Regions from separate parts of the Paenibacillus mucilaginosus 3016 genome, predicted to be linked through region 2. Evidence: riboswitches for the same ligand, from Rfam matches in the RefSeq annotation. Region 2 holds a riboswitch; each other region holds the start of a gene.
The links. Region 2 has a riboswitch for cyclic di-GMP ahead of PM3016_RS36020 (OmpL47-type beta-barrel domain-containing protein). Riboswitches for the same ligand answer to the same signal wherever they lie in the genome.
Positions count from the first base shown of each region.

Region 1: linked by a shared signal. The riboswitch ahead of PM3016_RS40540 (hypothetical protein) and the one ahead of PM3016_RS36020 (OmpL47-type beta-barrel domain-containing protein) in region 2 are both predicted to bind cyclic di-GMP.
Region 3: linked by a shared signal. The riboswitch ahead of PM3016_RS16205 (DUF192 domain-containing protein) and the one ahead of PM3016_RS36020 (OmpL47-type beta-barrel domain-containing protein) in region 2 are both predicted to bind cyclic di-GMP.

Region 1 covers NC_016935.1:7,780,858-7,788,821, forward strand. The annotation lists gene PM3016_RS32290 (MerR family transcriptional regulator) at 1-57, opposite strand, end outside; gene PM3016_RS37715 (copper amine oxidase) at 262-405, opposite strand; partial or broken gene PM3016_RS40535 (PadR family transcriptional regulator) at 713-949, opposite strand; gene PM3016_RS32300 (extracellular solute-binding protein) at 1,196-2,062, opposite strand; gene PM3016_RS40985 (ABC transporter substrate-binding protein) at 1,989-2,525, opposite strand; gene PM3016_RS32305 (putative bifunctional diguanylate cyclase/phosphodiesterase) at 2,570-4,840, opposite strand; gene PM3016_RS40540 (hypothetical protein) at 4,828-5,262, opposite strand; cyclic di-GMP riboswitch class I at 5,422-5,506, opposite strand; gene PM3016_RS32310 (Bax inhibitor-1/YccA family protein) at 5,685-6,341, opposite strand; gene PM3016_RS32315 (YsnF/AvaK domain-containing protein) at 6,550-7,770, shown strand.
Region 2 covers NC_016935.1:8,597,111-8,605,074, forward strand. The annotation lists gene PM3016_RS36020 (OmpL47-type beta-barrel domain-containing protein) at 1-4,675, opposite strand, end outside; cyclic di-GMP riboswitch class I at 4,770-4,866, opposite strand; gene PM3016_RS39055 (hypothetical protein) at 5,087-5,248, opposite strand; gene PM3016_RS36025 (GlsB/YeaQ/YmgE family stress response membrane protein) at 5,709-5,966, shown strand; gene PM3016_RS36030 (cold-shock protein) at 6,253-6,477, opposite strand; gene PM3016_RS36035 (cold-shock protein) at 6,624-6,824, opposite strand; gene PM3016_RS36040 (methyl-accepting chemotaxis protein) at 7,087-7,964, opposite strand, start outside.
Region 3 covers NC_016935.1:3,752,969-3,760,932, reverse strand. The annotation lists gene PM3016_RS16250 (CpaE/TadZ family protein) at 1-55, opposite strand, end outside; gene cpaB (Flp pilus assembly protein CpaB) at 171-842, opposite strand; gene PM3016_RS16240 (pilus assembly protein TadG-related protein) at 907-1,815, opposite strand; gene PM3016_RS16235 (TadE/TadG family type IV pilus assembly protein) at 1,853-2,314, opposite strand; gene PM3016_RS16230 (A24 family peptidase) at 2,311-2,835, opposite strand; gene PM3016_RS16225 (Flp family type IVb pilin) at 2,942-3,124, opposite strand; gene PM3016_RS16220 (Flp family type IVb pilin) at 3,306-3,488, opposite strand; gene PM3016_RS16215 (Flp family type IVb pilin) at 3,670-3,852, opposite strand; gene PM3016_RS16210 (Flp family type IVb pilin) at 4,059-4,241, opposite strand; gene PM3016_RS16205 (DUF192 domain-containing protein) at 4,280-4,621, opposite strand; cyclic di-GMP riboswitch class I at 4,706-4,794, opposite strand; gene fumC (class II fumarate hydratase) at 5,314-6,708, opposite strand; gene PM3016_RS16195 (helix-turn-helix transcriptional regulator) at 7,320-7,517, shown strand; gene PM3016_RS16190 (hypothetical protein) at 7,574-7,964, shown strand, end outside.

The sequences.
Region 1 (7,964 bases), 820 kb from region 2:
ATGCCGGATGGAGCGCGTGCTCGCCCCGGTGAGTCTTGAGAGCTCCCCTATCTTCATCTCCGAATCCCTCCCTGTTCTCCCATTGTACCCCAGGGCGGATCAATCAGGAAGCCTCCCGACCCTTCCCCCGAACGAAAAACGCGCCTCCAGAAAACAAAAACACCGTGTCTCCATAAAAATAAAGAAACGCCCCCTCCATCAAAGGGGACGTCGTATCGTGATACTGCTCGTGCTTCGGACCACAGCGGTCCGGACGTCTTCTCACTCGGCTGCAGGCAGATCGAGCGTAGGGGTTTCGTCAAAGAAATTCCACGGCTTCAGCATGGCATGCACCCATTCGGTCGGCATGATCGGCCACTCTTCGGCGCGCGCCACGTGGGTAGCTCCGGTGGTGATCCACACCACATTGTCCCGTCAAAGGCAGATGCTCCGTGATCTGCCGGATCCAGGCCTTCTCGGCCTCGAACAGCAGCCTCTCATGCTCAATGAAGAGCAGGTCATAGGCATGCTGCTCCTTCTGCCCCTCCACGGAATGAAGATGAGCCTCCATATCGCCGAGAATACGGTTGATCTTCAGGAGGGCCAGATCGGCGAAGCGCCGGATCTCTTCAGGGGAACGGCGCATATTGAATTTCAATGCCAGTTTGAAGCCGTAGAAGCTCGGATACAATCCCTCGAACGCAAGCTCCTGCAGCGAATCAAAATACCGCCGGCCTGCCTCCGTAGGTTCATACATCGTTTTGGGCGGAAACGGTCCTCCTTTCATCTGCTTTGTCTCCTGAATGTACTGCTCTTTCTGAAGCTGCCGGATCGCATGGTAAATGGAGCCCGGCTTGATCCCGATCCAACGGTTAACCTTCTTCTGTTCGAGCACCTGCAGAATATCGTATCCGCTGCCTTCCCCCAACTGCTCCAGGGCGCCCAGCGTAACGAACTGGGGAATGTTCATGATGGACCGCCATTCATTATTGGGATATTTTAGATTATTTTATTCAAATTTTACTATTCAAATTTGAATAAGTCAACAGGCTGATGGTAACCCAAGGCAGTCCCCTGCCCAGCGTTCGGGGTCCCTTTGGAAGAAGTACATCCGTGGGTGATATGAATCCGGCACCAAAAAAAGGACCACACGCTCCAGGCATGTGATCCTCTCCTCTCCCCTTCCTTTCCCTCCATCGCCTAGCGTCCCGGTGATCTACTGCTTGTTCTTCCACTCCAGCAGAATTTCTTTGTCGCGGCCGAGCCGCTTCTCGATCTCCTTCCGGACTTCCTCCAGAAGCGCCTTCGAGTCCTGGTCCGCCTCTACGCCCTTCACGATCGCTTGAGACCAGATGGCCTGCGCTTTCTTGTCCAGCGGAGTCACTGTCCGCTCCTTCATCCGCCCGGCCAGCTCTTCGAACAGGGCGTACGTCCGCTGGCCGCCCAGGTACGCGTTGACCCGCTCCAGCTCAACCGGATTCCCACGAGCCGGCAGGTAAGCGGGAATGGAGCCGCCCATGCCGTCCTTGCTCGCCACCGTTACCGAATGCTCGATGAACTTCCAGGCCTCCGCCTTATGCCTGCCTTGGGAAGGCAGGAGGAAGCTCGAGGAATTCTCGAATCCGTACAGCCCGAACGGCAGGCGGGCAGCCCGCCACTTCCCCTCGAGCTCCGGGGCCCACGCCTGAATCTGGTCCGCCCCCCAGGTGCCGAGATACATCATGGCGATCCGGCCGCTGCGTACGGCCTTCTCCCCCACCTCGGTCCACACATCCACATTGGCGTCCAAGCCCCTGTGGTTCACTTCCTTCGCCAGATCAAGCGCACGTTCGAACTCGGCGCTGCTGCGCTGGAAGTTCAGATTCCGGTCAAACAGAGGCGTACTCGCTTCAAAGAACCGAATCAGTTCATTATCCCATTGGGTGATGTAACTGCCGTGCTTCAGCAGCTCCTCGCCCATGGCCAGCCAATTGGCCGGGTCCTCCATGAACGTCCCGAGCGCTTCCGGCTCATCCGGGAACCCGTACGCCTTGAGCAGGTCCGCGCGGTAATAGGTGAGCGACGGTGCCGTTGCCAGCGGCAGGGGCGATCAGCCTTCCGCCGTCCAGCGAGAGCATGCTGTCCCACATCGCCGGGCTGAACCCGGCTTGATAGCGGCCCGCATCGTATGGGGGGGACAGCAGATTCTCCACCCCTTCGATGGCTCCGAACTCACCCAGATGCGCGCTGTCCACCATCAGGATGTCCGGAGCCGTCCCGTCAGCGAGCGCGGCCAGGTATTTCTGCGAGTATTCGGCGAACGGATGGACCTCCACCTTGATGTCAATCTCCGGATAATGCCGGCGGAAGCCTGCGATCGTCGCGTCCCAGCCGTTCGGGTAATACGTCCACATCGTGAGCTCGACCGGCCCCTGGGAGACGGCCGGCGAATCGGCAGGCGGGGCCGGGAGCGGAGGATCCGCAGGTTGGCTGCATCCCGCCAGCACAGCCAGACAGAACGCAGGGAGCGCCGCCGTGAAGCGGCGGAATAGGTCGGAAGCTTTCATGCTGCATCTCCTTTTTGATCCGTAATCGTCTTACTCCCTCAGTCTTACTGCCGCACCATCAGCGGCTCTCTGCGGGCCACCAGCTGTGCGAACTCCGGGACGGGCAGCGGACGGCTGAAATAATACCCCTGCAGCTCGTCGCATCCCTGCTCCACAAAGAAATCGACCTCGCCCTGCGTTTCGATCCCCTCCGCCACCACGCGCATCCGCATGCTGTGCGCAAGCTCGATAATCGCCTGGACGACCGCAGCCTTCTTCCGGTCCGCTTCGATGTTCTCGATGAACGAGCGGTCCAGCTTCACATGATGAATCGGCAGATGGAGCAGCTGGCTCAAAGAAGAATAGCCCGTCCCGAAGTCGTCGATCGAAATCTGCACACCGAGATCCTTGATCTGCTCGATGGTCCCGATGACGCTGTCGACATTCTTGATGAACACCCCTTCGGTCAGCTCCAGCGAGATGTAGCGCGATTCCAGACCGGTTTCGTTCAGAATGCTCCGAAGCTTGCCGGCCAGGTCGCCTTCTTCAAAATGCCGGGCCGAGATGTTCACGGCCACCGGCAGGGCGGGCAGCCCTTCATCCTGCCAGGCCTTGTTCTGGCGGCACGCTTCCCTCAGCACCCACCGGTCAATCTCAAGAATGAGGCCCGATTCCTCCGCCTGCGGAATGAAGCGGTCCGGCGGGACCGCGCCGAGCTCCGGATGCTGCCACCGGATGAGCGCCTCCATCCCGCAGATCCGCCCGGTAGCTCCGCAGACCTTCGGCTGATAGTGCAGCCGGAACTGCCTCTGCTGCAGCGCCTCCCGGATGCCCGTATCCATCCGCAGCTTCTCCGCGGCCCCCTCCTGCAGCGGTTCGTCGAAGAACCGGATGCGGCAGCCCCCCTGCTCCTTGGCATGGTACATCGCCATATCCGCATTCCGCACGATCGTATCCATATCCCGGCCGTCCCGCGGGAAGAGGGACACGCCGAGACTGGTCGTGACATAGACCGGGGTTCCCTGCAGCACGACCGGCTCCTCGAACGAAGCGAAGAGCCGCTCAGCCTGCCGGCGGAGCAGAGCTTCATCCGATCCCTCCGCGACCAGGACGAACTCGTCGCCGCCCAGCCGGAATACCCGGGAGCCGGCCGGCGCATGCGCCACGAACCGGCTTGCGGCCACCTGAAGCAGCTCGTCTCCCGCCGCATGGCCGAGTGTGTCGTTGATCTGCTTGAAGCGGTTGAGGTCCGCGAATAGTACGCTTGCCGGACGCTCCGCAGCATCCTCCCGCTCCATGAGCTCCCGCAGGTAGCTCATGAAATACAAGCGGTTCGGCAGCCCTGTCAGCGCGTCGTAATAAGCGAGACGATGAAGCTTCTCTTCCGAGCTGCGCAGCTGCCCGGCCTGCTCCTCCAATCGCGCGTTGATCCGCTGCGATTCCTGGAACATGCGGCTGAGATTGTGCGACATTTCCCTGAAGTTGAAGATGAGATGGTGGAACTCCGAGATCCGGCTGCTCGGCCATTCGACGGCCTGTCCTTCCTGCAGCTTCCGGGGCAGTCCCGTAGTCGCTTCCGTCAGCTGAAAGACAGCCCGCATCAGCACTCGCCGAAGGAAAACGGACACGAGCGTGATACAGGCGACGAACAAGAAGAGAAACCGGAACTGTTCCTTGTATTCCCCGAACACCTGGCTCTGGTAAGCCGACGTCGGCACCTCAATATACAGGTGGAACGGAAGCGGCTCAAGCTGCTGCACGAGCACGAAGCCGCCCTCCTGCCACTGCTGCGCCGGGAGACGGCCGGACTGCGGCTGGGACAAACGGAGGAAGAACCGCTCCCCAAGCGGTACGGTCCTGTGCTCCTCCTGCCACCGGAAGACCTGGCGGGACACCACACCGTCGCCGTTGCCTGCAAGAATGCGCCCGTCCGGATTCGTGATAATGATCTGGAACAGCGTTTCCGACGTATGCTTGTCCACCAGATCCTGCAGACGCCCGAGCTGGACCACGCCCATCAACCGGACCCCGGTCAGGTCCTCCTGCTCCCACTGCTTCAGTTCCTGGATCAAGCTGTTCGCGGTATTGACCGCAAGTCCTCTGGAGCTCCGAACCGCGGCATCGTAGGACGACCAGGAATTTACCACCATATAGAGCATGTAGGGAAGCACCAGTCCGCCGAGGGTCAGGTGGACGAACAGCTGACCGAGCGACAGAATGCCCTCCGGTTCTCTGCAGGCACCGATGCCTGCAGGGTACAGCACACTGCGGATGAGCAGATCCGCCGCCAGGGCATTGAATACGCCGTTTGTAATCGAGAACATCAGAATCGGCACCAGCAGGCTTTCCCCCGCCCCATACCCCACGTCCCGGCCCAGTAGGTCAAGGGCAGCCCGACTGCAATCCAGTAGACAAAATCCCACCGCGCCAGATTGGCTCTTCCCTTGCCGGAGAAGAGTCCGAGGAACAGCACTTCCAGCATCAGCACACCGGCTTCATAGACCGGACCTCCGAACCAGAGCCCTGCGGCCCCCGCCGTCGCTCCCGCGGCAAGCCCCGCCCACAGGCCGAAGAGACGAAGGGCGGTCAAGAGAAAGAGGCTCGCAGCCGACAGGGAGATCCCATACACCAGCTGCAGCTCCCAGGCGGCTCCAAGCACCGCGAGAAGCAGACAGGCCAGGAAGAGGAACAATTTCCTCTTCCTGCCCCCGCCTCTCCCCTTTGCCTGAGGATTTCTATGTAATTCACCGCTATTCATAGCCGTAGTCTCCTTTTGGCGCGCTGCCAAAGAAAATTTGCGGTCGTTAGGGCCTGGTCGAAGAGCATCCGGGAGTGGCGGGCCATCCCGCATTCCTTCCAAGCAAAAAAGGAGCACCTATGATTAGGCAGCTCCAGTTATGGTCCTTCCATCGCTGTCTGCAGCAGCCCGGCTGTCATGCGCATAACGCTGTAGACCCGTGGCTTTGCGTCCCATGCTTTCGCATGGTTTGCCTTTTTCGATCGCATATCTAAATACTTTTCGACACAAATCATCAAATTCCTCTTTTTATCCTACTTTGTTCCTATTGGAAAATGCTGCTGACCCTCTTACGAAGCTTCATTATACTTGTTTATCGCTTAAAAAAGCGGCCCGCCGGATGTCTCCGGAGGCCGCTGTCTGCTTAGCGTACCTGGCTCCGCCTAATCGCGGTTCCAGCCGGCAATCGCCGCCAGGAAGCGCAGAATGTAGAGGAACAGGTTGATGAAATTCAGGTACATGTTCAGTGCGGCCAGCGGCACTTCCTCCGGCTCCACTCCGTCGCGGTACTGGGCTACGTCATAGAGCACCCATCCGCTGAAGATCAGGATGCCGAGCGTCGACCAGACCAGGTTGACCGCCGGCCCCATCGGAACGAAGATTGCAATGACGCTCATCAGGATCAGGCCGATCGTGCCGGCGAACAGGAAGCCGCCGAGGAACGAGAAGCTGCTCTTGGAACGGTACGCATACCAGGCCAGCGAACCGAAGATCACCGTAGTGGCGAAGAACGCGCCCGATACGATGTTGGCGCCAAGGACACCGCCATAATGCATGATGACCGGATACAGAGCCACACCGGAGATGGCCGTGAAACTGTAGAGGAACCCGTAGCCGATGTGTCTGCCCCTCATCCGGAGCACGAACGCCGCCACGAGCATTACCAGCTCGGCCACAATGAAGGCCGGCACGAGGGCCGGCGGCACGAAGACCGCGCCGAGCAGGGTGCCCACGAAGGACACCAGCAGGGACAGGGAGAACATGCGGAGAATGTGGCCTAAGCTTCCCCGGTCCGAATACGTTAATGTTTGCTGCTGCATGGAATGAGACAGCCTCCTTTTTCCATTTCATGAACTAGCTTCATTATCTTGTCTATTTTATATTACGTCAATAGCCGCGTTATGCCTTTTCCCGTTCCTCACTTTTGTTTGAGGCCGGACAGGCAGGGGTAAATACATAGCGTAATCGTGAGAGGGCTGCTGGACGAGGGGCCCCACAATCCAATTGACGGTATGGGAGGTTATTCAAATGAGCAAGCAAATTGTCGGGGTATTCAATACGGAGGAAGAAGCGATTCGCGTCATTGACCAGTTGAAAGACCAAGGGTACAGCGCAGACGATATCTCGGTTGTCGGCAAAAACCGCGGCGGACTCGATATGATCGAGGACGAGACGGGTTCGAAGGCCGAAGAAGGCGTTGCTACCGGTGCGGCAGCCGGCGGGATGCTCGGCGGAGTAACCGGCCTGCTGGCGGGGATTGGGGCACTGGCGATCCCTGGCGTAGGTCCGGTGATTGCGGCAGGTCCGATCGCAGCGGCGCTGACGGGCGCGGCGGTAGGTGCGGGTGCCGGCGGGATCGTGGGCGGTCTGATCGGCCTCGGCATTCCGGAAGACGAAGCGCGTGACTATGACGCCTACGTCCAGGAAGGCAAGATCCTGGTTCTCGTCGAGTCCGACGCCGTTCGTGACGAGCATGCCTTCGGCACGTTCCGCTCGAACAACTCGCTGAACGCCGACCGCTACGGTACGGATTATTCCTACCGCGCCGACAAGGACAGTGCGCTGGATCGCGCCGGTGACGCGATTGACCGTTCGGCCGACCGTGCGGCTGACGCCATCGAGCGCGGCTGGGAGAAAACGAAGGATGCGGTAGGCAGCGCTGCCGACAAGACGGCTGACGCGGTAGACCGCCTCGACGGCGAAGTGGAGCGTCCGTATGCCGGCAACGCGGATGCGGCCAACGTCAGTGTCTACGGCCAGTCGCTCGACGGTACGGCTACGGCGGACCTGAGCCGCTCGAACCTGGGCGCCCCTCTGAACGAAACCGAAGCGGAGCGTGAGCTGCGCCTGCGTGAAGAGCGTCTGCAGGTGGACAAGGAGCGCGTGCAGTCCGGCGAAGTCAGCATCCGCAAGGAAGTCATCGAAGAGCAGCAGACGATCAACGTGCCGGTGAGCCGCGAGGAAGTGTATATCGAGCGCCGCGACGTAACGGACGGCCGCACGGACAACACGCCGCTCGGCGAGGACGAAGTCATCCGCATTCCGGTCACGGAAGAGCGCGTCGAAGTGACGAAGAAGCCGGTCGTTACCGGGGAAGTGGCTGTCGGCAAGCGTGAAGTTACGGAGAACCGTCAGGTGTCCGATACGGTGAAACGCGAGGAAGCCGTCATCGACAGCACAGGCGAAACCCGGGTGAAGGGCGACCTCGTCGATGCCGACGAAGAGCTCATCAACCGCAACCGCCGCTAATCCGGAGGCCGGCTGCAGCCCATCCCTGCAGCTCCCCAGGCCGCCGTGCCGTTGCTCCCGCATAAGCGGGGGTAACGGCTTTTTGGCGTGGACAGGGTTTCCCCCGGCCATTGTGCAGGCGCAGGCTGCGCGCGAACCGCCTTCCACCCTCTGGAATAAATTCCAGACTTCAGGCGCATCCTGAAGAGGTATGG
Region 2 (7,964 bases):
TCGCGCCTTCAGCCGTTACGTTTACTGCCGTGCCTTCGGCGTATGGTGCACCGTTCACGGAGTAGTAAGTCTTGGCCACACCGCTTGCCGTATCGGCAGCATTCAGTACGACCTTCACGTCTTCTTTGGACCAGCCCGCTGGTGCGGAGGCTTCGGTCACAGGTGCCGTACGGTCAATCTGTACGGAAACCTTGCGTGCTTCTTCCTTGTTACCGAAGGTGTCGACGGAGTAGAAAGCAACCTCATGGACGCCGTCCGTACCGATCGCAGCGCTGGTTCCTTCTGCGAATGGTGCGCCGTCTACGGAGTAGTACGTGCTTGCTACGCCGCTGAGTGTGTCTGCTGCCGTCAGCCTGACGATAGCTTCGCCTGCAGTCCAGCCGCTAGGTGCAGCAGCTTCCGTAACCGGAGCCGTGCGGTCAATCACCACATCGACGGTTTGTGCTTTTTCTTCGTTGCCTGTCAGGTCTACCGAGTAGAACGATACAGTGTGCTTGCCTTCGTCTGTTACCTGGACAGATGCGCCTTCAACATATGGAGCGCCGTTTACAGAGTAGAACGTCTTGGCGGTTCCACTCGCAGCATCCGCCGCGGTGAAGCTTACTTTGCCGTCTTCCACGTGTGCTGTGGTTACAGGTGCCGTGCGGTCAATAAGGATCTTCACGCTGCGGGCCTCTTCTTTGTTGCCGGCTTTGTCTACGGAATAGAACCATACTTCCGTTGCCCCTTCGCTGCTGACAACAGCGGAAGTGCCTTCTGCATACGCGCCGCCGCCGATGGAATAGAACGTGCCTGCTACGCCGCTGCCTGCATCGGCTGCTGCGAAGGTAACCGTAACATCACCGGCAGACCAGCCTTCAACTGCCGCCGCTTCCGTTACCGGAGCGGTAAGATCGATCACAACTTCAAGGCTTTGTGCCGTTTCTTTATTCCCTGCAGCATCCACCGAATAGAAGGAAACCTGATGGGTGCCGTCCATGCCGATCTCAACCGTGGCGCCTTCGGCATAAGGAGCACCGTTCACGGAGTAGTACGTTTTGGCCACACCGCTTGCCGCATCCGCTGCCGTCAGGGTAACTACACCCTCAGTCGAAACCTGGGACTGCGTGACCGGTGCCGTACGGTCGATTTTGACTGCAGCCGTGCGCGGCTGTTCTTTGTTGCCTGCTTTGTCCACCGAGTAGAAGGCAAGCGTATGCTCTCCCTCTTCAGTGAAAGTAACCGCAGTGCCGGTCTGGTATTCTCCGCCGTTCACAGCGTAATAAGTTGCCGCCACACCGCTGTCAGTATCAACTGCAGAGAGGGTGACGACCGGCGAACCGCTGACCCAGGAGGCGGAAGCATCCGACGAAGTCACCGGAGCGGCCGTGTCCGTCACAAGACGGGCTGTCACCTTGTTGGACGGTACGGATTCACCGAAAGAGTTGCTGTAGGATGTTACATAGAACTCGTGATTCGCATAAGGCAGATTAGTTACCGTGTAAGACAGGTTGTTCAGGTTCTTCGTCAGCGCGACCGGCTGGCCGTCCACGATCTGGAACACATTATAACCGTTCGCATAGGTAGCGAATGTCCAGGTGAGCTGCGCGGTCTTGCCGTCGATCAGCTTGATGCTCGCTGTTGGCGGCTGCATCTCCGGATAGATGATATTCTCGCTCCAACGCACCGATGGAGCCGACTCGCCGAACCGGGTGCTGACGGCCGTTACTTCGTAGTGATGCGTCGTTTCCGTCAGGTTATATACCTTGTAGGTCAGTGCCGTGCCTTTGTAGAGCAGCTGTCTTGTATTGCCGATCACTTCATAGAGGCGGTACTCGTTCGCCCAAGTAACCGGGTTCCAAGTAAACGTCATGTTATTGGCATTGAACACAGAGCCTTTGAGTGTCGGCGGCTGAACCACCGGCCATACGAGAGTGAAAGCCACCTTGGAAGCTACCGGCGATTCGCCGAAGCGGTCGCTGTAGGAAACCACTTCATACTCGTAGCTGCCTTCCGGCATATTCGACTCTACCATGGACGTGCTCGTTACCGACTTCTTCAGTACGCGCTGACCGCCTTGGATGGCATATACGCGGTATGCTGTTGCGTAGGAGACCGTGTTCCACGAGAGCACGATATCATTGCCCGAAGAAATCGCATGGCGGAAGTTCCCCGGTGCCTGCATGACAGGGAAGTCCAGCGTGAACGTCAGTGTGCTGCCTTCCGGCGATTCGCCGAAGCGGTCGCTGACCGAGTGTACGACATAGGTGTAGTCCGCTTCCGGCTGATTGGCCAGGATAGCCGAAGTGGTTGTAACGGTGTTCACCAGTACCTTCTCGGTACCTTTCATCTGGTACACTTTGTACGATGTGGCATAAGTAGAGGCCGTCCATCTCAGCGTTACATCATTGCCGCTCGAGATCGTGTGCGTCAGGTTGGCCGGCGGCAGCATCGTCTGCTCATTCACCGTTACAGACACCTGGCTTCCCTCCGGAGACTCCCCGAAACGGGTGCTGACGGAGTGAACGACAAACGTGTGCTCACCGTTCGTTAATTTGGAGATCGTAGCATAAAGGGAAGTCACTGTGGTTTTCAGTACCTTTTCCCCGTTCACGAGCTCGTATACTTTATAGCTGTTCGCATAGGTAGCGGCGGTCCAGGTAAGAGCCGCATCGTTGCCGTTCTGGAGCTTAACCGTCAGGTTGGCCGGAGGAGCCACGACCGGATGCACGACCGGTACGATGATTTCCGCACCGCTTGGGGATTCGCCCAGAGTATTGGACACCGAGTGAACGACATAAGTGTATTCCCCAGCCGGAAGGTTCGAGAACCCAACCGATGTTGCAGTAACCGTGTTCTTCAGCACTTTCTGATCGCCGGAAACCAGGTATACCTTATAGCTGTTGGCGTAAGGAACCGCGGTCCATTTCAGCGTCAGATCATTGCCGTTGGCAATGGTATGCGTCAGCCCGGTTGGGGCGGCCATCGTCTCACCATTCAACGTGAACGTAAGCTGTGTGCCCTCTGCCGATTCACCGAAGCGGTTCGAATAGCTGCGAACCTCGTAGGTATAGCTGCCCGGCTGCTGATTATAGAACGTGATGTTGGTGGTGGACACCGTACTCTTGAGCGTGCGCTGTCCATTGACGATTTGATACACCTTGTAAGAGTTCGCGTTGGCGGCCGCATCCCAGGACAGGACGAAGTCCGTCGCGTTCTTGGCCGTCTGGATCAGGTTGGCAGGAGGCTGCATCACCGGAACCTCGACGGAAATGGAAACTTCGCTGCCTTCAGCGGATTCGCCAAACTTGGAAGAATATGAGTGCACTTTGTACGTATACGTGCCGCTTGGCTGATTGGAGAACGTGACCGTCAGCGTGCTTACCGTGCTCTTCAGCACAGGCTGTCCGTCCACGATCTGGTATACCTTGTAGCCGGTTGCGTTCGCAGCGGCAGTCCAGGTCAGGACGATGTCATTCACATTCTGAAGCTTGGCGGCCAGTGCCCCTGGCGCACCCATGGTGACGGAGCCAACGGTGATCGATACGGAGGCCGCCTCGGCGGAATCCCCGTAACGCGTGCTCGTCGAACGGATCTCGAACGTGTAATCGCCTGCCGGCTGGTTCGTGTAGGTTACCGACGTGCCGGTCACCGTACCCTTCAGTACCGGCTGACCGTCTACGATCTGGTACACCTTGTAGCCTGTTGCATTGGCGGCGCCCGTCCAGGTCAGGACGATGTCATTCACGTTCTGAATCTTGGCTGCGAAGTTAGTTGGAGCAAGCATCGTAATGCTGCTTACCGTGAAAGAAACCTTGGCGCCTTCGGCAGACTCGCCGAAACGGTCGCTGTATGAGCGGATTTCGTAGGTATAGTCACCTGCGGGCAGGGCCGTAAAGACCGTGCTCGTGGTGGTTACCGTCTTCTGCAGTACGGGTTGTCCGTCGATGATCTGGTATACTTTATACGAATTGGCATAGGCGGCGGAGTTCCAGCGAAGCGTTACATCACTGCCGTTCGACAGCGTGTATGCAGGATTCGTCGGTGCAGCCATAACCGGTGTTCCCACGGTCACCTGAAGCGGATTGCTGCGCTGGGATTCGCCATAGAGCGAGTTCACAGCGGATACTGCATAGGTATAAGTTCCTGCTTGAGTGTTCGTTATAGTGAACGTCCGTGCAGCCGTAGTCGTGATCAGCGAGGCATTGCCATCGGCCGAAATGCTGTACAGGCTGTACGTCTGGGCGTTCGCGGAGGAACCCCAGCTCAGTACAATATCGTTACCATTCTGGATGGTGTGCGTCAGTGTTGCAGGCGCAGCCATCTCCGGATAAACGACATCCACTTGAACCGGAGCACTCGGTCCCGATTCCCCTTCGGCGCTCAGCGTCGACACCACGTAGGTGTAGCTGCCTTCGGCCAGGTTGTTCAGCGTGTAAGAGGTTGTCGTCGATTTGGCGAGGGGCTTCAACTGACCCTCTCCGATCTCATAAACCTGATAGCCTGTGGCTCCATACACGGAGCTCCACGAAAGCTTTACGTCATCCGGGGTCACAAACTGCGATGCCAAGTTGCTTGGCGGCAGGATGGACGAATTCGTTTCTGCGGCAAAGGCGCTTACTCCCGGAAGAATCAGTTGAAGGAGCAGCATCAAGGAAACAAAGAAAGAGAAATGCGAGCGATACGGTTTGCCCATGAATTTAGTCCTACCTTTCTTGGTGTGTGAGGGGCATTGGTCCAATAAAAAAAGAACCCCGGACAAGGTTCATAGGCATTGAGCTATGATTCCTTGTGGCAACCGGCTGCCTTCCATCAAGAGAATCCCTTGAGGGTTCAGGCCCTGTGGCTTTGCGTCACGCAGTTTCCTGCGTTTTGCCCTTTTCACTAGAATATGATTTGTACATCTCTATCATATTCGATTTAGGGCGAACTGTCTATAGAAAAGCACTAGGTTTCTAGGTACAAATACCTTAAATCATAAGTTTTTGTCGAAAAATATCGAATTACGCGCAAGGATCTCCTTAACTTGGAAAACCCTTTCCCCCGGCTGTTCACTTCACTTGCCGGTACCTGATAACTTACAGCTTTATTCCCCTTTATTACTCTGCTAGAAGAACCGATCTCTCCCCGAAAGGCCCGGCTCCACGCGGCCGATGAGCCGGCGGCCTGCGTGCCGCTCTTGGAAGCAGCCTATCTGCACGGTGTCGATGTGCACATCCAATACGTCGGCGGCACGGTGTCCGCTGCCGTCCTGTCTCTGCTGAATCACGGAGCCCGCATTCCCTATACAGCCAGACTCCCGGTATAAACCGGAGCCGCCCGCCTCGGTCTACGGATGCAAACGGCGCCCCGGGTCAACAGCGCCCTCAAGAAGGGGTTCCAACCAGCGATGACACCCCGCTTCGCCGAAGGATTCAGCACTTGCCGGCCGTCGGGAAGGAGATCTGAAGTACGCCGGGCACCTCATTGAAAGCTTTAAAGGCTTCGATAAGATGCAGGCCGCCTCGCCCTGTTCTCCGCCGGCAATCTGAGCAAGCAGTTCGTGATAGTGTCCGATTGATGGGTAACGTTTGAAGCCTCCTTCCCGAATTCTCTTGTCGCCGGTCTTTGCGGCTGCCCCTGTTCTTGTACGGGGACTGCTTCTTTTATCGGCGTGATTCTACCGCGATTTGATAGGTTAATAGTAAGCATCCAACGCTTCATACACAAATAAAAAGGAGGTAGTTCAAATGGGTTTCTTGTGGTCCTTGATTATTGGCGGTATCATCGGTTGGCTGGCTGGCATGATTATGGGGAAAGATCTCCCCGGCGGCATTATCGGTAACATCATCGCAGGTTTTGTAGGCGCATGGCTCGGTGGTCTTCTCCTGGGTGACTGGGGTCCGGAAGTCGGCGGCTTCTATATCGTCCCTGCGTTGATCGGATCGATCGCGCTGGTCTTTATCGTAAGCCTGATCCTGCGCTCCATTGGACGCAACAGGGTCTAACGAAGCGATACGGACAGCACTGCCGCCGCTATAGTGGAAGCCTTCGCTTTCACTATCACTTTCGACAAGATAAGCAAAGAGCGCCGAAGCTGGATACTTCGGCGCTCTTTGCTGTGCAGGAATAGAACCAGTAAAGACGGGGATCAAGCCGTGGGCTTTATGCCGCAGCAAGCTGCGTCGGTCCCATCCCAAGCCTTAGGACATGCAAAAAACGGTACGGCCCACTCCCAACCGGAGAGAGGCCGTACCGCTGTATAGGGTCATACTTCAGGAGCAGACAGGAACGTCAGGACATCGTAGCGCTTTTCTTCTTCGTTTCACGCTGGGGGACGACAAGCTGCGGGACCATCTTCATGCTTCGAACCATGGGGACATTGCACAGCGGGCAAGCCGGCACATGCTCCATCGCATAGTGATCCCGCATCCAGCTGCGGCAGCCTTCCTGCTCGCAGGACCATACCGCCGTGTTCTCGAGCGGCGCCGCGGGAGCAGGTTTTCTTCGAAAATACATGATTCTCCTCCTTATGATTTTCCCTCAGGAAAGGGGCGCTTCCACCCTGTTCTTCAGCCGAAAAACAGGAAGCCCCCCTTCCATTTGACCATAAAAAACTGCCCCTAACACCGGTTAAGGGCAGTTTTTCTTTTGCATTGTGGGTATTACAGCTTTACAACGTTCTCAGCTTGTGGACCACGGTTGCCTTGAACTACGTTGAACTCTACGCGCTGACCTTCGTCGAGGGTTTTGAAGCCGTCGCCTTGGATTGCGGAGAAGTGTACGAATACGTCGCTGCCGCCTTCAACTTCGATGAAGCCGAAACCTTTTTCTGCGTTGAACCATTTCACTGTACCTGTTTGCATGTGAGAAAACCTCCAAAGTTTGATTTGTAACATGTTCTTTTATCTTCATTTGAAATAAAAAATTCACACATTACAAAAGGTTCCATCTTACAAATGATAACCCTTTACAATATGTGAATTCAGGTTACAAATATATGATATGCTTACATCTTACCACAGCGCGAAAGGGATTGCAAGGCGTGTGCCCAGAAAAAAGAAAAAAAGTTATTCCATAGAGAAGAGGCTGCCGGCTCCCCGGCAGTCTCCCTGTCTCCTGGCTGCATTATACTTTGAAACGGCTGACCAGCGACTGCAGCTCCGCGGCCATATGCGCCAAGTGCTGTGAAGAGGCGGACATCTCCTCCATAGTCGCCAGCTGCTCCTCGGTAGCCGCCGAAACATGCTGCGTCCCCGCTGAAGCCTCTTCGGCGATCCGCAGAATCTCCCGGATGGTCTCCGTCATCTGCTGCGTGCCGGCGGCCATCCCGCGTACTCCTGCCGAGACTCCCGCCATGCGTTCGGCCAAGTCGGCCACAGAGCGCTCGATCTGCCGAAACGACCGCCCCGCTTCCTCTGTGCTGCCGATACCTTCCTGCACCTGAGAGGTGGTCTCACGGGTGGATTGTACCGCCTCCCGGGTCTGTTCCTGAATCCCCGTAACCAGCACATCCACCTCCTGCGCGGCCCGGATCGACTGATCGGCAAGCTTGCGCACCTCACTGGCCACCACGGCGAAGCCCTTCCCATGCTCACCGGCACGGGCGGCTTCTATGGATGCATTGAGCGCAAGCAGGTTCGTCTGCCCGGCAATGTCAGTCATCAGACCGACAATGCCGCTGATCCGCTCGGACTGACCGTCAAGCTTCTGCATGACCTCCGCCAGCCCATCCACCGTCCGGTGGATCTCTTCCATCCGGGCCGCAGCCTCCTGCACGCTGCGGCTGCCTTCCCGCGCCGCACCGGCCGTCTCGGTTGCGGTCTTCGCCGCGTTGTCGGCATCCCCAGCCACCTTCATCGAGTCCTCCGACATGTCACGCGCGATTCTCAGCCCCTCCGCCACCTGGCGCGTCTGGTGAACGGCCCCTTCCGCAACTTCATGGGAAGCGGCCGTGATCGTCTCGCTTGCTCTGCCGGTCTGCTCGCTGCTTGCGGTCAGCTGCT
Region 3 (7,964 bases), 3.9 Mb from region 2:
CCCGCTTCGTAACCGGGGCCTGGTCCGCACCCGGACCGTTGTCCCGCTGTTCCATTCGGACTCCCCCTTCCTTCCATCCATCCTTCTATCGCTGCATCCCTCCGGGCAGCCGCCCGGAGCTCCGATCGTTCTAACGTGTATTCGCTCCAGCGCTTGTATGCCCGTTCGCTTTACGGCGAGCCCGCCTGCACCGCACGGCCGCGCAGCACCAGCGAAACGGTGCCGAGCTCATCCGCTTGAACCAGCTTGACGGTATCCGCCGCCTTCACTTCCAGCGTGACCGCACTGTATTCCGCATACGGCGTATCCTTGTCGGCCTCGACCATCCGGCGGCCTACCGCCAGCACACGCACATTCTCCAGCAGCGTGATGGAGGCCACAGGCCCCGTACCCTTGTCCGCCGGCGTGAACACCACATCGACCATGTCTTCCGGTTCGATCAGATTCGAGACCGACTGGACGAAGTTGACGCCGACCGAGACGCCGCGGAAGCCTTCCTGCACCTTGCGGGAGACGAACAGCGATTCCACGCGGCCTCCGGTCAGGTGATGGGCGAGCAGTACTTCGCCCGCAGCCAGCTCCCCGCCGGCCAGCTTGCCCTCGGCCTCCGCCAGCATTCGTACGGCCTGCGGATGCAGACCGAGCTCCGGCACCTGCACGAGCTCCAGCTGCGAGGCATCCAGCACCTGGTTCTTTTTGACGGCGGCCTTCACGGCCACCACCTCCACCATGGACGCCTGAACGGCGGCCGCGGTATCGAATTTCTTCATATAATTGAAAAATAAGAAGGTCGTGCACAGCCCCATGACCAGGGCCGCGGCCATAATCAGCTTGGATCTCATGATGTCTGTCCTCTCCTTTGTCCGTTCCTCTGTCCGTCTTATTCACCACCCACGATGCCGCCCTTTACTCTGTCAGCCGGATCGCATAAGCTCCCCGGGAGACGGCTCCCGGCGCAGCGATCCCGGTACCGGCCCGCTGGATGAAGATCCCGTCGATATAGGTGTCCTTGGGAGCCATCGGCTTCGAGATATAGAAGTAGGCGAACCCCTTGATTTCCACCTGCTTGAGCTGGCTGGACGTCTGGGCGTAGGGCTTGTACACCGGGATCAGGATAATCCGGGTGCAGTCCCGGTGGGAATAATCCCCGTCCGGGTAGGGGCAGCTGTTGATCCTCTCGTTGACGCCCCCCCGCGTCTTGTCCGCGATATTGCCCGTCTGCGTCTCGATGATATCGCCGACCTTGAGCGCTTTCTTGTAGCCGTACTTCAGATTATCCTCGTATGTCGCCGCCCCGGTGCCTCCCAGCGCCAGAACCCCGAAGTTGCCGTAGCTGACTTCCGTCTGGTCGACCTTCAGCCGGTACTGGCGGCCGAATTCGAGCGGGATGCTCTCGTCAATCCCGAGGGGTGCGGCTCCGGCCGCTTCGCCCATCGTCAGGATCTCCGCCGCGGCCCGGGCTTCCACCGGTGCGGATTCCCGCCCGAACAGCCCGGAGAAGCCGAGCTTCACCTCCCGGCGGAGCGACACCGTCACCTTGCGGCCAAGCTCGACCTGCGAAGACACGAGGGACGGCTCCTCTCCGTGCCGGAGCAGCACCTCCCGGACGACCCCGTTCACCGCGGCCTGCGCGCCCGTCAGCTCCTGAGCCCCCGACAGCGCCGCCGCATTAGCGGCTTTCTGCAGCCGGCTCTTCTGCACGTAGACCGTCCCCCCGTCGATGACCAGGCCCGCTGCGCCAAGCAGCACCGCCAGCATCAAGGCGGCGAGGACCAGCGCGCTGCCCTGCTGTTCCCCGAGGAAACGTCTTCCCATGACTCTTCCCCCTTCCTTGTTGGCTTTGTCTTATGTCTCACTCCACCCGTATGGTTGAATCCGCCGCCACAACCGGCGCCGGCAGCAGCCCTCCCACAAGCGGGGTGATGTACCCTACCGGATAGCTTAAGGTAACTTTGATATACTCGCCGGACCGGCGCTGCGCCTGCAGGGGAGCAATGGTCACCACCAGCGACTCCGCTCCGCCCAGATGAACGTAACTGCGGGCGAACGCGGTGATCTCCGCATCGCTGCGGCCCAGCCCCCCGAGGCGGACCGTCTCCTGCGCCGCAAGGTTCAGGTGCAGGTAGGCATACAGCACGCGGCCGAAATCCACGACGCCGCAGACCAGCAGCAGCAGGAGCGGGAGCATCAGGGCCAGCTCCGTCAAGGACTGGCCGTGCTCCTCCCGGAGCAGCCGGTGCCTGCGGAGAGCGGTACGCCCCCGCTGCCTGCCCCCCGTACCGCTCCGCTCCCCATCCTCCTTCATCCGCTTCATCCGATCCCCCATCCTCTCGCCAGGTAGCAGAGGAGGCAGCCGCCGGCAATCGCCGGACCGTACGGATACGTGAGTGCTGCCGCCCCGCCAGGCAGGGGCTGCGCGGCGGGCAGTCCGAGGCCCGAGCGCACCGAGACCATGGCTGCCCAGAGGCTGCGCGCCCTCTCCTTCCAGCCCCGTCGCAGCAGAAGCAGGCACAGGGCCATCGCCCCGCCCAGCAGCGCCATGTACACGGCGGCCATCCCGACGAAGGCCGCTCCCTTGAAGGCGCCGACCAGCGCCAGGAGCTTGACGTCGCCTGCTCCCATACCGCCCAAGATGTAGGGAATCAGCAGAATGCCGAGGCCGGCGGCGAAGCCGATACCGGCACCGAGAACCCCGCTCCAGCCGCCCTCCGCTGCCTGCAGTCCCAGTGCGGCCAGCAGGCCGGGACCGATGACTTTGTTGTAAATTTTGCGTGTTCGGATATCCGTGACTGTGCATACCGCCAAAATAACGAGCAGCACGGCGTCGATCAGCATAAGGCTCCCCTCTTTCGTTATGTACTGCCGGAGGTGACTCCCTCCGGGAAACACCGGAGCCTGCGAATCCGGGTACGAACCGCAGGCTGCCGTGTGCGCCGCCCGATTATGGCGTCTCGCTGCGGCTTTGAACCGTGTTCAGCGCGTCGGTAAAAATGTTCGTGATCTCGGTACGCAGCATCACCAGTGTAGCGACCACGGCTACGGCGATCAGTCCGAGGACCAGACCGTACTCCGTCATGCCCTGTCCCTTTTCTTCCGTTACGAGTGCTCTCAGTTTGTTCATCATGATGTCGGTCTCTCCTTTGAATGGGTAGGGTGTAGGTGTGTTCCTCCGCTTTGCGGCCGTGGGAAGCGGTTCCAACAAGCCTGGCTTCGGTCTATGTTTGCCGTCAACCTGGGCTGCCATATGTCGGGGAGCCGCTGCGGCTCCCCCTAAGAGTGTGCGGGTGCGCCCTCTGTCTCGCCGTTTATGGCGTCTCGCTGCGGCTTTGAACCGTGTTCAGCGCGTCGGTGAAAATGTTCGTGATTTCCGTACGCAGCATCACCAGCGTGGCGACCACGGCTACAGCAATCAGTCCGAGGACCAGACCGTACTCCGTCATGCCTTGTCCCTTTTCTTCCGTTACGAGTGCTCTCAGTTTGTTCATCATGATGTTATGTCTCTCCTTTGAATGGGTAGGTTAGGTGGTAAGGGCGGTTGAATTGGCCGCCCGCTCGGGTGGTGTCGTTTGAAAATTCCGATGATTAGTGACAGTCCGCTGCCGGGAGGGCCGGAGGTGCTGGGGCCGCCCTTCGCCGGTTCCCTGCTCTGGAGCGGCAGCCCTGGACCGATTAGGGCGTAGTGTTGCGGCTTTGGACCGTGTTCAGCGCGTCGGTGAAAATGTTCGTAATCTCCGTACGCAGCATGACCAGTGTCGCGACGACCGCTACGGCGATCAGCCCGAGGACCAAACCGTACTCCGTCATGCCTTGTCCCTGTTCTTCGGTTACCAGTGCTCTCAGTTTGTTCATCATGGTGTATGTCTCCTTTGTGGTGTTGGTTTGGAGTATCGATCGATTGGTGCCGGAAGGGCCGAATGATCCGATCCGATTTATAGTTTGAAAATTCCGACTTTTGTTGGCGGCAGGCTGCCTGCATTATGGGGAGTCCGCTTGGCTTTAGGCAGCTTCCGGTTCCCTGCGCCTGAGGTCTTCAGAACTTGATTCCGCTTCCGAAGAGGTTACGGCGTGGTGTTGCGGCTCTGGACCGTGTTCAGCGCGTCAGTGAAAATGTTCGTGATTTCCGTACGCAGCATCACCAGTGTCGCGACGACCGCTACGGCGATCAGCCCGAGGACCAATCCGTATTCCGTCATGCCTTGTCCCTGTTCTTCGGTTACGAGTGCTCTCAGTTTGTTCATCATGGTGTGTCTCTCTCCTTTGGGGTGTAAGGTTTAGGTGGTTAGAGCAAAACTACGGCTTGTCCATGCTTCGTCCGCGTCAGGCCCAGACTTCCCGCAGGAAGCTCGATGACCGATACGGCGCGGGGGACCAGCGGCCCGACCCGGCCCGGGGGCAGCTTCTCCTGCATGCCCACAATGGTATCGTTCTCGTCCAAATACAGCACATCGATGGCGTAACGCATAAAGAAAGTATGGATTGAGCGGCAGGGACGGATATGAAGGCCGGTGCCCTCCGGCAGCTCTTTCGAGAACATCAGGCCGCGCAGCCTCTGCATGAAGGTTTTCGCTGTACGCAGTTCCCACGCCAGGATTTCTCCCGTCTCGAGATTCACCAGCTTCATCTTGGATTTCGCCTCCTTTTCATACAAAATATCCCTGCTTCAGCCGAAAGGAGGGATGGGAAACATCTATGTACCCCGTCATCTTTCGGTAGCTGGCTGGCATAGCGCACCTTGTCGCTGTAGCCCCTGTAGCTTTGCGTCGCTGGTTTTCACCAGGTTTGCCTTTATCGAGATTCGGCGAATTTTGTCGTCGAACTCGTTTGATAGCCATATCTTATCGGGATTTAGGGGAGTTTCCATGTGCTTAATGAACTATGTTTTTTATGCTTGACATCCATTTTAATAGGCATTTCGGCATTATTACCAGAAGAGCCTCAGGACCTGCATTCATGGTGCCCGAAAGAGGCTAACGGCATGGGAAGAGGCGGGAATCCCCCTGCTTCCGGGAGGAAACAAGGGGATTCTCCTCTCCTTGGTAAATCCACCCTGCACAGAGGTAGGCTGGAAGTAAGGGCGTAGGCCCTGCACGAAGTCCCGGTACTGGCTGAGGCATACCCCCGGGCCCACAGACCCAACCCTTGTCGTCGGGATCGAGGATCCGGACGGCTCCCCATTCTTTTCCTGCGGTCTTAAGGGCTGCGGGACGATCCGGACGGCATTCAGAAGTGCCCGGACGGAACGCCTGGGCAGCAAAAACAGAGCCCCGCTGAACGGAGCTCTATGGTGCGCTCTGTATTTTATGGAAAATCCGCTTACGATTCCCAGGGATGAATCATGTCCTCGGGCCGCACGATGCTGTCGAACTGCTCCGCCGTCAAATACCCGCTGCGCATCGCCGCCTCCTTCAGGGTAAGCCCTTCCTTGTGGGCTGTCTTCGCGATGGACGCCGCCTTCTCGTACCCAATATGCGGGTTGAGCGCCGTTACCAGCATCAGCGACTGCTCCAGATAGCGCTGGATCACCGCCCGGTCCGGTTCGATGCCGACCGCGCAGTTGCGGTTGAAGGATTCCATGCTGTCGGCGAGGAGCCGGACGGACTGCAGGAAATTGTGGATGATGACCGGCTTGAACACATTGAGCTCAAAATTCCCCTGGGAGGCCGCGAACCCGATCGCCGCGTCATTGCCCATCACCTGGCAGACGACCATCGTCAGCGCTTCGCTCTGCGTCGGGTTCACCTTGCCCGGCATGATCGAACTGCCCGGCTCGTTCTCCGGGATGCGGATCTCGCCGATGCCGCAGCGCGGACCGCTGGCGAGCCAGCGGACATCGTTGGCGATCTTCATCAGATCCGCCGCCAGTGCCTTGATCGCCCCATGCGTATAGACGATCTGGTCGTGGCTCGTCAGGCCGTGGAACTTGTTGTCCGAGGACACGAACGGGATGCCCGTTTCCTTCGAAATCTCCTCGGCCGCCGTGTCCCCGAACTTCGGATGGGCATTGAGCCCGGTGCCGACGGCCGTCCCGCCGATAGCAAGCTCGCGCATCGTCTCCACGCTCTGCCGGATCATCACGCCGCTCTTCTCGAGCATCGCCCACCAGCCGCTGATCTCCTGGCCGAGCGTCAGCGGCGTGGCGTCCTGCAGATGCGTGCGCCCGATCTTCACGATGTCGCTGAACTCCTCCATCTTCGACTTCAGCGTGTCCTGAAGCTCGGCCAGGGCCGGCAGCAGGCGCTTCTCGACCGCCAGCACACCCGCGATATGCATCGCGGTCGGGAACGTGTCGTTGGAGCTCTGGGAGCGGTTCACATCGTCATTCGGATGAATCCGCACCGACTTGCCCCCCTCCTCCAGCCGCTTGGTGGCCAGGTGGGCGATGACCTCGTTCGCGTTCATATTGGACTGCGTGCCGCTGCCGGTCTGCCAGACGACGAGCGGGAACTCGTCGTCCCACCTGCCCTCGATGATCTCCGTCGCCGCTGCGGAGATCGCCTCCGCCTTCTCCGGCTCCAGCTTGCCGAGCCGCTCGTTGGCCCTTGCCGCCGCCTTCTTCAGGATGGCGAAGGCATGCACCACCTCGAGCGGCATCCGCTCCGTACCGATGCGGAAGTTCTCGCTGCTGCGCTGCGTCTGCGCGCCCCACAGCTTATCCGCCGGCACTTTGATTTCGCCCATCGTATCGCGTTCGATTCTGAACCCTTCCATTCTCGTCACTCTCCTTGACTTGATCTCATCCACTTATATTACCCCGTTTCCTGCTCCTTCCATTCGGTTGGGCGGATCGTGGAACGCGCCGCCCGGCTCCCGAGGCCATCCGTGAGAATCCCAGCAGAACCAGGGCGACAACGGGAGCCCGAACGAAGAACATACACGAACGCCGCACAGACGAGGAGCAGATGCAGCGGGTGTCCGGCAAGCGGATTGGCATGAGTATACTTTTTGCCGAATCAGGAGTGCCTCATCCCAGGCGGATCAGCCAACCGTTATCATCAAAGGCAGGCCAGCCAATATCTGGTATCGTTTTGATTATAACCCTTCTTTCATTTAGGTAAAAGTGCAGCCTATCGCCGGTATTCCTTCTACTAATGTATTGTCATGCTGATCCTGGCGGCGCCTCCAGCCGAACTCCTGGAACTCCTCCCTACCGTATCGTATTCCCCCGCCTGCACTGAATATGGCACGCTAACGGCACTAGCACCGGTTGTCCGGTAACTTTTTGACATCCGTCCTTTTTCTACCAAATAACAATTGACATATTCTGGATTCCCCATCTACAATAGTGTCAAACATGTTTGACATCCACAAGGGAGCTCTCCATGCAAAATGACATCAAAGAGCGCCGGAAGGCCAAGGGCCTCTCACAGGACGATCTCGCCCAAGCCTGCGCGGTGTCCCGCCAAACGATCAATGCCATCGAGAACAACAAGTATGATCCGAGTCTCTCCCTGGCTTTTCAGCTGGCCCGGGTGCTGGGGGTGACGGTAGACGAGTTGTTCTGCGGCGGCAAGTCCTGACTTTGTGAGCGGAATACCGATCCGTTCCAATCCCCCCGAAAGGAAGAGATCCGAATATGCCCAAACCGCCCTCCCTTACACGGATCCGCCGTACCCTTGCTGCAACTGCCATTCTGGCCATTCTCGGCCTCAATGCCGCCAAGCTGCTTCAGGGCAAACCTCTCACCGAAAGTGACCTGATCTCGATTCCCATAGCCCTTATCACATTCTTCAACGTATTCACCTGGAATACGTCTGAGGAGGAACGGGATGAGATGGGCGTTTCCATCGCGACAGAGAGCGCGTCGCTGAGCTACTATGCCATGCTTGTGGTGTTACTGCTGCTGTTCCTTATCGGAGAATGGAGGGGACGCGGCAGCGGAAGCATCGATCATGAGCTGCTGTTCGCCGCGCTGTGCGCAGGCATGGTGCTGCAGCCCTGCATCGAATGGTGGATGGCACGCAAAT